3 regions of the Streptomyces sp. NPDC030862 genome follow, and region 3 is predicted to be linked to each of the others. Evidence: predicted binding sites of a transcription regulator. Region 3 holds the regulator's gene; each other region holds the start of a gene.

Region 1 (3,274 bases), on a different contig from region 3:
AGTCGCTCGCCATCGGCAACCCCGCCGACGGCCCGTACGTCCTGGACATCGCCCGCCGCACCGGCGGCGCGGTCGAGGACGTCAACGACGAGCAGGTGGTCGACGCGATCAAGCTGTTGGCCCGTACGGAGGGCATCTTCGCGGAGACGGCGGGCGGTGTGACCGTGGGCGTGACGAAGAAGCTCATCGAGGCTGGTGTGCTGGACCCGTCCCTCACCACGGTCGTGCTCAACACGGGCGACGGCCTGAAGACCCTCGACGCCGTGGCCGCCACCTCGCAGGCGACCGCCACGATCCGCCCGAGCCTGGACGCGTTCCGCGACGCCGGCCTGGCCTGACCCGACCTGAGCTCGTACTGAAAGGCATCACGACATGAGCGTCAACGTGCGCATCCCCACCATCCTCCGCACGTACACGGGCGGCCAGGCCGAGGTCCCGGCGGAGGGCGCGACCCTCGCCGAGGTCATCGAGTCGCTGGAGAAGAACCACCCGGGCATCGCCGCCCGCGTCCTGGACGACCAGGGCAAGCTGCGCCGCTTCGTCAACGTGTACGTGAACGACGACGACGTCCGCTTCGAGCAGGGTCTGGAGACCGCCACGCCGGACGGCGCGGGCGTGTCGATCATTCCCGCCGTGGCCGGCGGTTGCTAGCCCAGGGATAGCGCTTTCCGGAATTGCCCCCTCCGCACACGGTGCGCAGGGGGCATTTCCGCATGGTTGAGCGCGGTAGAGTTGGGGAAGCCCCCGCCGCCGGTCATGTCACGCGCATATGAATTCACGCCCCGGCGCGACAAGATGCAGTCAAAGTACCCGTGCCTGATGCGCCGAATGTGCGCTTTGCCGGGCCCGACTTGCCCAGGATTCTGGCGAATTCCGCCTACTTTTCCGTTCACGCATGCTCGGAATTCTCGTCCGATTGACCTGTTGCAGACGGCAGTTGGACAGATACATTCAGCGGCGGTCGACGCGTTCCGGCGCACACCCGTTCCTGTCAGCGGGTGAGGTCTGACCCGGGTCCGCGAAGTGCGGTCCTGTGCAAGGGCCAGTAATAGGGGAGTTAGGCATGGCTCAGGGCACCGTCAAGTGGTTCAACGCGGAGAAGGGGTACGGCTTCATCGCGGTCGACGGTGGTGCGGATGTATTCGTCCACTACAGCGCGATCCAGATGGACGGCTACCGCACCCTGGAGGAAGGTCAGCGAGTCGAGTTCGAGATCTCGCAGGGCCAGAAGGGTCCGCAGGCGGACATGGTCAAGCTCGCCGGCTAGCGGCAGACGCGTTTCGGCCAGCGACTTTCACAGTGGTGCCGAGGGGCCCGCATCCGCACAGGATGCGGGCCCCTCGCGCGTGCGCGCACGCGTACACGCGGAGGGGATCGAGGGCTCTCGATCCCTGGGAGATCCGTGGGAGGAGCTTGCACTCGAAGGGGTCGAGTGCTAATCATTGGCGTTAGCACTCTGAAGGTGAGAGTGACAACGAAGGACCGAGTCGGTGAGGTCCGCAGGCCGGTGGGGCAAGGAACCACAGGGGCATGCAGGCCGTCCGTCGCGGGCGCCAGCGCGGTCCGGAGCATCCACCCCAGTCCGGGAGGACCACTTCACATGGCCAAGATCATCGCGTTCGACGAGGAGGCACGGCGCGGCCTCGAGCGCGGCATGAACCAGCTCGCCGACGCCGTCAAGGTGACCCTGGGCCCCAAGGGTCGCAACGTCGTCCTCGAGAAGAAGTGGGGCGCCCCCACGATCACCAACGATGGTGTCTCCATCGCCAAGGAGATCGAGCTCGAGGACCCGTACGAGAAGATCGGCGCCGAGCTGGTCAAGGAAGTCGCCAAGAAGACGGACGACGTCGCCGGTGACGGTACGACCACCGCGACCGTCCTCGCCCAGGCGCTCGTCCGCGAGGGTCTGCGCAACGTCGCCGCCGGCGCCAACCCGATGGCCCTGAAGCGCGGCATCGAGAAGGCCGTCGAGGCCGTCTCCGGTGCGCTGCTCGACCAGGCGAAGGAGGTCGAGACGAAGGAGCAGATCGCCTCCACCGCCTCCATCTCCGCCGCCGACACGCAGATCGGCGAGCTCATCGCCGAGGCGATGGACAAGGTCGGCAAGGAAGGCGTCATCACCGTCGAGGAGTCCCAGACCTTCGGTCTGGAGCTGGAGCTCACCGAGGGTATGCGCTTCGACAAGGGCTACATCTCGGCGTACTTCGCCACCGACATGGAGCGTATGGAGGCCTCTCTGGAGGACCCGTACATCCTGATCGTCAACTCCAAGATCTCCTCCGTGAAGGACCTCCTCCCGCTGCTGGAGAAGGTCATGCAGTCGGGCAAGCCGCTGCTGATCATCGCCGAGGACGTCGAGGGCGAGGCCCTGTCGACGCTGGTCGTCAACAAGATCCGCGGCACCTTCAAGTCCGTCGCCGTCAAGGCCCCGGGCTTCGGCGACCGCCGCAAGGCCATGCTGAACGACATCGCCATCCTCACCGGCGGCACGGTCATCTCCGAGGAGGTCGGCCTCAAGCTGGAGAACGCCGGTCTCGACCTGCTGGGCCGCGCCCGCAAGGTGGTCATCACCAAGGACGAGACCACGATCGTCGACGGTGCCGGTGACAGCGAGCAGGTCCAGGGCCGCGTCAACCAGATCCGCGCCGAGATCGAGAACTCCGACTCGGACTACGACCGCGAGAAGCTCCAGGAGCGCCTGGCGAAGCTGGCCGGCGGCGTGGCCGTCATCAAGGCCGGTGCCGCCACCGAGGTCGAGCTCAAGGAGCGCAAGCACCGCATCGAGGACGCCGTTCGCAACGCGAAGGCGGCCGTCGAGGAGGGCATCGTCGCCGGTGGTGGCGTGGCCCTGATCCAGGCCTCCTCCGTCTTCGAGAAGCTGGAGCTGGAGGGCGACGAGGCGACCGGTGCCAACATCGTGCGCCTGGCCCTGGAGGCCCCGCTGAAGCAGATCGCCGTCAACGGTGGTCTCGAGGGCGGCGTCATCGTCGAGAAGGTGCGCAACCTGCCCGTCGGCCACGGCCTGAACGCCGCGACCGGTGAGTACGTCGACATGATCGCCGAGGGCATCATCGACCCCGCCAAGGTGACCCGTTCCGCTCTGCAGAACGCGGCCTCCATCGCGGCGCTGTTCCTCACCACCGAGGCCGTCGTCGCCGACAAGCCGGAGAAGGCGTCCGCCCCGGCCGGTGGCGGCATGCCGGGCGGTGACATGGACTTCTGATCCCTCGCGGATCGGTAAGCCCGGTTACGGAACCGAGGGCGGCACTCCCAC
Region 2 (3,274 bases), on a different contig from region 3:
CAGCAGCGGCTTGGAGGAGCCGGCCTGGATGATCTTCTCGAGGAGCGGGAGCAGGTCGGCGATCGCGGCGATCTTGCCCTGGTGGATCAGGATGTACGGGTCGTCGAGGACGGCCTCCATACGCTCCTGGTCGGTCACCATGTACGGGGACAGGTAGCCCTTGTCGAAGGCCATGCCCTCGGTGAAGTCGAGCTCCAGGCCGAAGGTGTTGGACTCCTCGACGGTGATGACACCGTCCTTGCCGACCTTGTCCATCGCCTCGGCGATGAGCTCGCCGACCTGCTGGTCCTGCGCGGAGAGCGCGGCCACGGCGGCGATGTCGGCCTTGTCGTCGATCGGGCGCGCGGTGGCGAGCAGCTCGTCGGAGACGGCCTTGACCGCGGCGTCGATGCCCTTCTTCAGGGCGGCCGGGGAGGCGCCGGCGGCGACGTTGCGCAGGCCCTCGCGGACCAGCGCCTGGGCCAGCACGGTGGCGGTGGTGGTGCCGTCACCAGCGATGTCGTTGGTCTTGGTGGCCACCTCCTTCACCAGCTGGGCGCCGAGGTTCTCGTACGGGTCGTCGAGCTCGACCTCGCGGGCGATCGTCACACCGTCGTTGGTGATGGTGGGCGCGCCGAACTTCTTGTCGATGACGACGTTGCGGCCCTTGGGGCCGATGGTCACCTTGACGGTGTCGGCGAGCTTGTTGACGCCGCGCTCGAGGGCGCGACGGGCGTCCTCGTCGAACTTCAGGATCTTCGCCATGGGGCTGAGTCAGTCCTCTCGAACGAACCGCGCCCCTCGACGCCCGGCGCTGTGGAGAGCGGGGCGGCCAGGGGCGCAGCTCAAAGCATCTCTGCTTCGGGAAAAGCGGGGTGAATTACTTCTCGACGATCGCGAGCACGTCGCGGGCCGAGAGGACGAGGTACTCCTCGTTGTTGTACTTCACCTCGGTGCCGCCGTACTTGCTGTACAGCACGATGTCGCCGGTCTTGACGTCGAGCGGCAGGCGCTCGCCGTTCTCGAAGCGGCCCGGGCCCACGGCGAGGACGACGCCCTCCTGGGGCTTCTCCTTCGCGGTGTCCGGGATGACCAGGCCAGAGGCCGTGGTCTGCTCGGCGTCGAGCGGCTGGACCACAACACGGTCCTCGAGCGGCTTGATGGCAACCTTGGAGCTGGTGGTCGTCACGATCCGACCTCCCCCTTCGGAGATCTCACGGGGTTAACTGTCTGAGGTGGCGACCAGGTGGATCCGTCGTCGCGGGTGCCGGACCTGCCCGTCGCTGTGTTGGCACTCTCCGGTGGGGAGTGCCAGAGCCGAGACTATGACCGCGATTAGCACTCGGTCAAGCGGAGTGCCAATTCAGAGGCGGCGCGGCGTTTTCTCACCGCCCTCGGCAGGGTCCTCCGCGACGGGTCCTCAGACGTAGTCCTCGAGCTTCGCGACGGCGTAGCCCTTCGCCGTCACGACGTTCATGACGTACCGGATCATGTCCGCCATGCTGCCCTTCCAGTCCTCCCGGCCCCGGAAGTGCGTGAGGATGATGTCGCCGGGGTGCAGGTCCCGGTCCCACTCGCGCCACTCCATGTGGTCGGGGAACGCCTCGGCCGCCCACAGCGGTACGGCCTTGACGCCGCAGGACCGGGCGGCGCGCAGCGTGTCGGCGTTGTAGTTGCCGTACGGCGGGCGGAAGAGCGGCGGGCGCGTGCCGTAGCGCTTCTCGATGACGTCCTGCTGGCCGCAGATCTCGCGCTTCTGCTCCGCGTAGGAGAGGGCGGGCATGTAGCGGTGGTTGAGGGTGTGGTTGTGCAGGGCGACGCCGGTGCGCTGCATCTTCTTGAAGTAGCCGTAGTCCTCCCTGACGAGGTAGTCGCTGAGGAACGCGCTGTAGGGGATGTCGAGTTCGTCCATCATCCGCACCAGCTCGGGGTCCTTCTCGGCACCGTCGTCGATGGTGAGGAAGACGATCCGCTCCTTGGTGGGGACGGTCGTGAAGACGGGCGGCAGGGTGGGGTCGCCCACGCCGAAGCCCTTACGGAAGGTGATCTTCGGTTTCTCGGCGGCCGTGGGCGGCGGGGGCGCGGCCAGCGGCGTGAGCTTCAGCCCCCACTTGCGGGCGGCGACGGCGCGGGCGGCCTGCGCGCGCTTGACCCTCTCGACGTACGCGGCCAGCGCGCCGGCCGGTCCGGCGGCCGCGGCCCCGCCGCCCTGGCGCGGCTCGGGCTGTCCGCCGGCGGGGGCGACGTCCTCCCGTCCGGAGTCGGGGTCACCGCAGGCGGCGAGTGCGGCGAGGAGGAGAGCGGCGAGCACGGCGGCGGCGCGCCGGGGCCACCACCCCCTCGCGACCGACGGCATTTGTTCCGTTTGTCGTACTAGCTGCATGGCGCCGCATCCTGTCAGCGCCGCGCCCCGCCGCCCGGGCGACACCGCCGCCCCGCGCGCACCATCGCCCACCTGGCCCACAATGGGGCGGGTGACCGATCTCGCCGCCTTCTCCGCGCTCCTCACCGACGAGGGCCAGGCCCTGCTGGCCGCCCTGCGCGACTACGACCCGTCCCAGGAACTCGCCGTCGCCTCCCGGCTGCGCCGGGACCACCCGGCCGAGCTGGTCACGACGGCGATCGGACAGGCCCGGCTGCGGCAGCGGGCGGTGGCGAAGTTCGGCGCGGAGGACGCGTACCGGATGTACTTCACGCCCAACGGCGTCGAGCAGTCGACCCGGGCCTCCGTCGGCGCCTACCGCGCGGCGCGCTTCAAGGAGCTGGGCGTACGCGGCGTCGCGGACCTCTGCTGCGGCATCGGCGGCGACGCCGTCGCGCTGGCCCGCGCGGGGATCCGGGTCCTGGCCGTGGACCGGGACCCGCTGACCGCCGGGGCCGCCCGGGCGAACGCCGAGGCGCTGGGCCTGACCGACCTGATCGAGGTGCGCTGCGCGGACGTCACGGAGGTCGACACCTCCGGGTACGACGCGGTCTTCGTGGACCCGGCCCGGCGCGGTGGCCGGGGCCGCGTGTTCGACCCCGAGGCGTACTCGCCGCCGCTGTCCTGGGCCGTCGGCACGGCGCTCGGGGCGCCGCGCGCCGCGCTGAAGATCGCCCCCGGCATCCCGCACGAGACGGTGCCGCCGGAGGCCGAGGCCGAGTGGATCTCGGACGGCGGCGACGTGAAGGAGGCCGTCCTCTGGTTCGGCACCCGCCCCGGCGCGGTCACCGCCACGCTGCTCCCGGGCCCGCACACCCTCGGCGGCCGCGGCCTGCCCAACCCGCCGGTCCGCGAGGTCGGCCGTTTCCTGTA
Region 3 (3,274 bases):
CGCGCCCGCCTCGGACACGGCGGCGACGAGCTGCGGGCAGGAGGCACCACCCGCCATGGGTGCCTGCACGATCGGGTACCGGCAGAGATCGGTCAGTGCGGAGGACATGCACGCATGGTGTCACGCCACGGGTCCGCCTCCGAATCCCGCCCGCCCCCGGTTCCGCCCCCTGGTCCGCTGGGGTGTCTCCCGGGGGCTCGCCCCCTCCGGAACGCCCCGGAACACCCCCGGAACGCCCCCGAACCGCCAAGGCCCGGAACGCCGCTGACCGGGGGCACGGGCCCCCGGTCAGCACCGATCACCGCTGGATCTACCGGCGGATCACCGACGGATCACCGACGGCTAGCGTCCGTTGAACGCGTCCTTCAGGCGCGAGAACAGCCCCTGCTGCCCCGGCTGGAACTGACCCGTCGGCCGCTCCTCGCCCCGCAGCTTCGCCAGCTCCCGCAGCAGCCGCTCCTGCTCGGCGTCGAGCTTCGACGGCGTCTGGACCTCGACGTGCACGATGAGGTCGCCGCGTCCGCCGCCCCGCAGGTGGGTGACGCCCCGCCCGTGCAGCGGGATCGACTGACCCGACTGCGTACCGGGCCGGATGTCGACCTCCTCCATCCCGTCCAGCGTCTCCAGCGGCACCTTCGTGCCGAGCGCGCCCGCCGTCATCGGGATGGTCACCGTGCAGTGCAGGTCGTCCCCGCGCCGCTGGAAGACCGCGTGCGGCAGCTCGTGGATCTCGACGTACAGGTCGCCGGCGGGGCCGCCGCCCGGGCCGACCTCGCCCTCGCCCGCGAGCTGGATGCGGGTGCCGTTGTCGACACCGGCCGGGATCTTGACCGTGAGCGTACGGCGGGACCGTACGCGCCCGTCGCCGGCGCACTCCGGGCACGGCGTCGGCACCACGGTGCCGAAGCCCTGGCACTGGGGGCAGGGACGGGACGTCATGACCTGGCCCAGGAAGGACCGGGTCACCTGGGAGACCTCGCCGCGGCCGCGGCACATGTCACAGGTCTGCGCCGACGTACCGGGCGCGGCGCCCTCACCGGAACACGTCGTACAGACGACGGCGGTGTCGACCTGGATGTCCTTCGTCGTACCGAAGGCGGCCTCGTTGAGGTCGATCTCCAGCCGGATCATCGCGTCCTGGCCGCGCCGGGTCCGCGAACGCGGGCCGCGCTGGGACGCCGTCCCGAAGAAGGCGTCCATGATGTCGGAGAAGTTGCCGAAGCCGCCCGCGCCGAAGCCGGCGCCCGCTCCCGCGCCGCCGGAGGCGGACAGGGGGTCGCCGCCGAGGTCGTAGACCTGCTTCTTCTGCGGGTCCGACAGCACCTCGTAGGCGGCGTTGATCTCCTTGAACCGCTCCTGCGTCTTCGGATCGGGATTGACGTCCGGGTGCAGCTCGCGCGCGAGCCGCCGGAACGCCTTCTTGATCTCGTCCTGGGACGCGTCGCGGCGTACGCCGAGTACGGCGTAATAGTCCGTGGCCACTACGACTCCGCCAGGATCTGTCCGACGTAACGTGCCACTGCGCGTACCGCTCCCATCGTTCCGGGGTAGTCCATGCGGGTCGGTCCGACCACGCCGAGTTTGGCGACTGCCTCGTCGCCCGAACCGTAGCCGACCGCGACGACGGACGTGGAGTTCAGCCCCTCATGGGCGTTCTCGTGCCCGATGCGTACGGTCATCGCCGAGTCCTTGGCCTCGCCGAGCAGCTTCAGGAGCACCACCTGCTCCTCCAGCGCCTCCAGCACCGGCCGGATCGTCAGCGGGAAGTCGTGCCCGAAGCGCGTCAGATTGGCGGTCCCGCCGATCATCAGCCGCTCCTCGGTCTCCTCCACCAGCGTCTCCAGCAGCGTGGCCAGCACCGTGGAGACCGTCCCGCGGTCCTCCGTCTCGAACGACTCGGGGAGGTCCTGCACCAGCTGCGGCACATCGGTGAAGCGCCGCCCCACGACACGGCTGTTCAGCCGCGCCCGCAGGTCGGCCACGGACTGCTCGCCGAACGGCGCGGGGCAGTCCACCATGCGCTGCTCCACCCGGCCCGTGTCGGTGATCAGCACCAGCATCAGCCGGGCCGGGGCCAGCGACAGCAGCTCCACGTGCCGCACGGTGGAGCGCGTGAGGGACGGGTACTGCACGACCGCGACCTGCCGGGTCAGCTGCGCGAGCAGCCGCACCGTACGGCCGACGACGTCGTCCAGGTCCACCGCGCCGTCCAGGAAGTTCTGGATCGCGCGGCGCTCCGGCGTCGACAGCGGCTTGACGCCGGCGAGCTTGTCGACGAAGAGCCGGTAGCCCTTGTCCGTGGGGATGCGGCCCGCGCTGGTGTGGGGCTGGGCGATGAAGCCCTCGTCCTCCAGCACCGCCATGTCGTTGCGCACGGTGGCCGGCGAGACGCCGAGGTTGTGGCGCTCCGTGAGCGCCTTGGAGCCGACGGGCTCCTCGGTGCCGACGTAGTCCTGGACGATGGCGCGCAGCACCTCGAGTCTGCGTTCGCTGAGCATCGCGCGCACCTCCAGCTGGCTTCGGTTACTCGGTGTCCATTGGCACTCGACGGGTCCGAGTGCCAGGTATCACCCGGCCAGTGTACGGCGCCGGGGTACGCCCCTAGCAAGGGCGGCGGCCACGCTACCGCGCTAGCGTCACGGTATGGACGTCAGCTGGGAGGACTTCGGATGGGAGCGGCTCGCCGACGGTGTGGGCCGTCGGCGGCTGCCCGTCTGGGACGCCACCACCGCCCTGGTGGCCGGTGAGGACGCGGCTCTGCTCTTCGACACGGGGGCCACGCTCCGCGAGGGGGCGGAGATCCGGGGGCAGGCGCAGAAGCTGCTCGGCGGGGGGCGGAGGGTGACGCATATCGCACTGAGCCACCCCCATTTCGATCATGTGCTGGGTACGGCGGCGTTCGCGGGGGCGGAGGTGTTCGGCGCGGTCGGCGTCGACACGCTGCTGGACCGGGAGCGGGACGACCTGCGGGCGGACGCGGTCCGGCACGGGGTGGCCGCCGCGGAGGCCGTCGAGGCGGTGGACGTGCTGGTCAGGCCGCACCACCTGGTGACCGGCGAGTGGACGCTCGACCTGGGCGGGCGGCAGGTGCTGCTGGCCAACGTGGGGCCGGGCCACACCGGTCACGACCTGGTGCTGCTGGTGCCCGGCGCCCCGGAGGTCGTCTTCTGCGGGGACCTGGTGGAGGAGTCGGGCGACCCCCAGGCGGGCCGGGACGCCATCCCGTCGCGCTGGCCGGCCGCGCTGGACCGGCTCCTGGAGCTGGGCGGGGAGG

What was found. The regulator HrcA, encoded in region 3, represses chaperone genes, less so after heat shock. The targets are predictions, from matches to a motif close to TTNGCACTCNGNNNNNCNGAGTGCNAA.
Region 1: a site for HrcA is predicted at 1,449-1,475, ahead of groL (chaperonin GroEL). Genes of this name have one in related genera too.
Region 2: a site for HrcA is predicted at 1,315-1,341, ahead of groES (co-chaperone GroES). Genes of this name have one in related genera too.

What each region holds. Positions count from the first base shown of each region.
Region 1 is NZ_JBVIEN010000009.1:283,874-287,147, reverse strand. Features, by position in the region: gene thrC (threonine synthase) at 1-338, shown strand, start outside; gene ACZ42X_RS24805 (ubiquitin-like small modifier protein 1) at 373-651, shown strand; gene ACZ42X_RS24800 (cold-shock protein) at 1,064-1,267, shown strand; gene groL (chaperonin GroEL) at 1,601-3,223, shown strand.
Region 2 is NZ_JBVIEN010000010.1:200,151-203,424, forward strand. Features, by position in the region: gene groL (chaperonin GroEL) at 1-744, opposite strand, end outside; gene groES (co-chaperone GroES) at 860-1,168, opposite strand; gene ACZ42X_RS26320 (polysaccharide deacetylase family protein) at 1,400-2,362, opposite strand; gene ACZ42X_RS26325 (THUMP-like domain-containing protein) at 2,445-3,274, shown strand, end outside.
Region 3 is NZ_JBVIEN010000006.1:479,398-482,671, reverse strand. Features, by position in the region: gene ACZ42X_RS19260 (nitronate monooxygenase) at 1-108, opposite strand, end outside; gene dnaJ (molecular chaperone DnaJ) at 343-1,482, opposite strand; gene hrcA (heat-inducible transcriptional repressor HrcA) at 1,482-2,498, opposite strand; gene ACZ42X_RS19245 (MBL fold metallo-hydrolase) at 2,644-3,274, shown strand, end outside.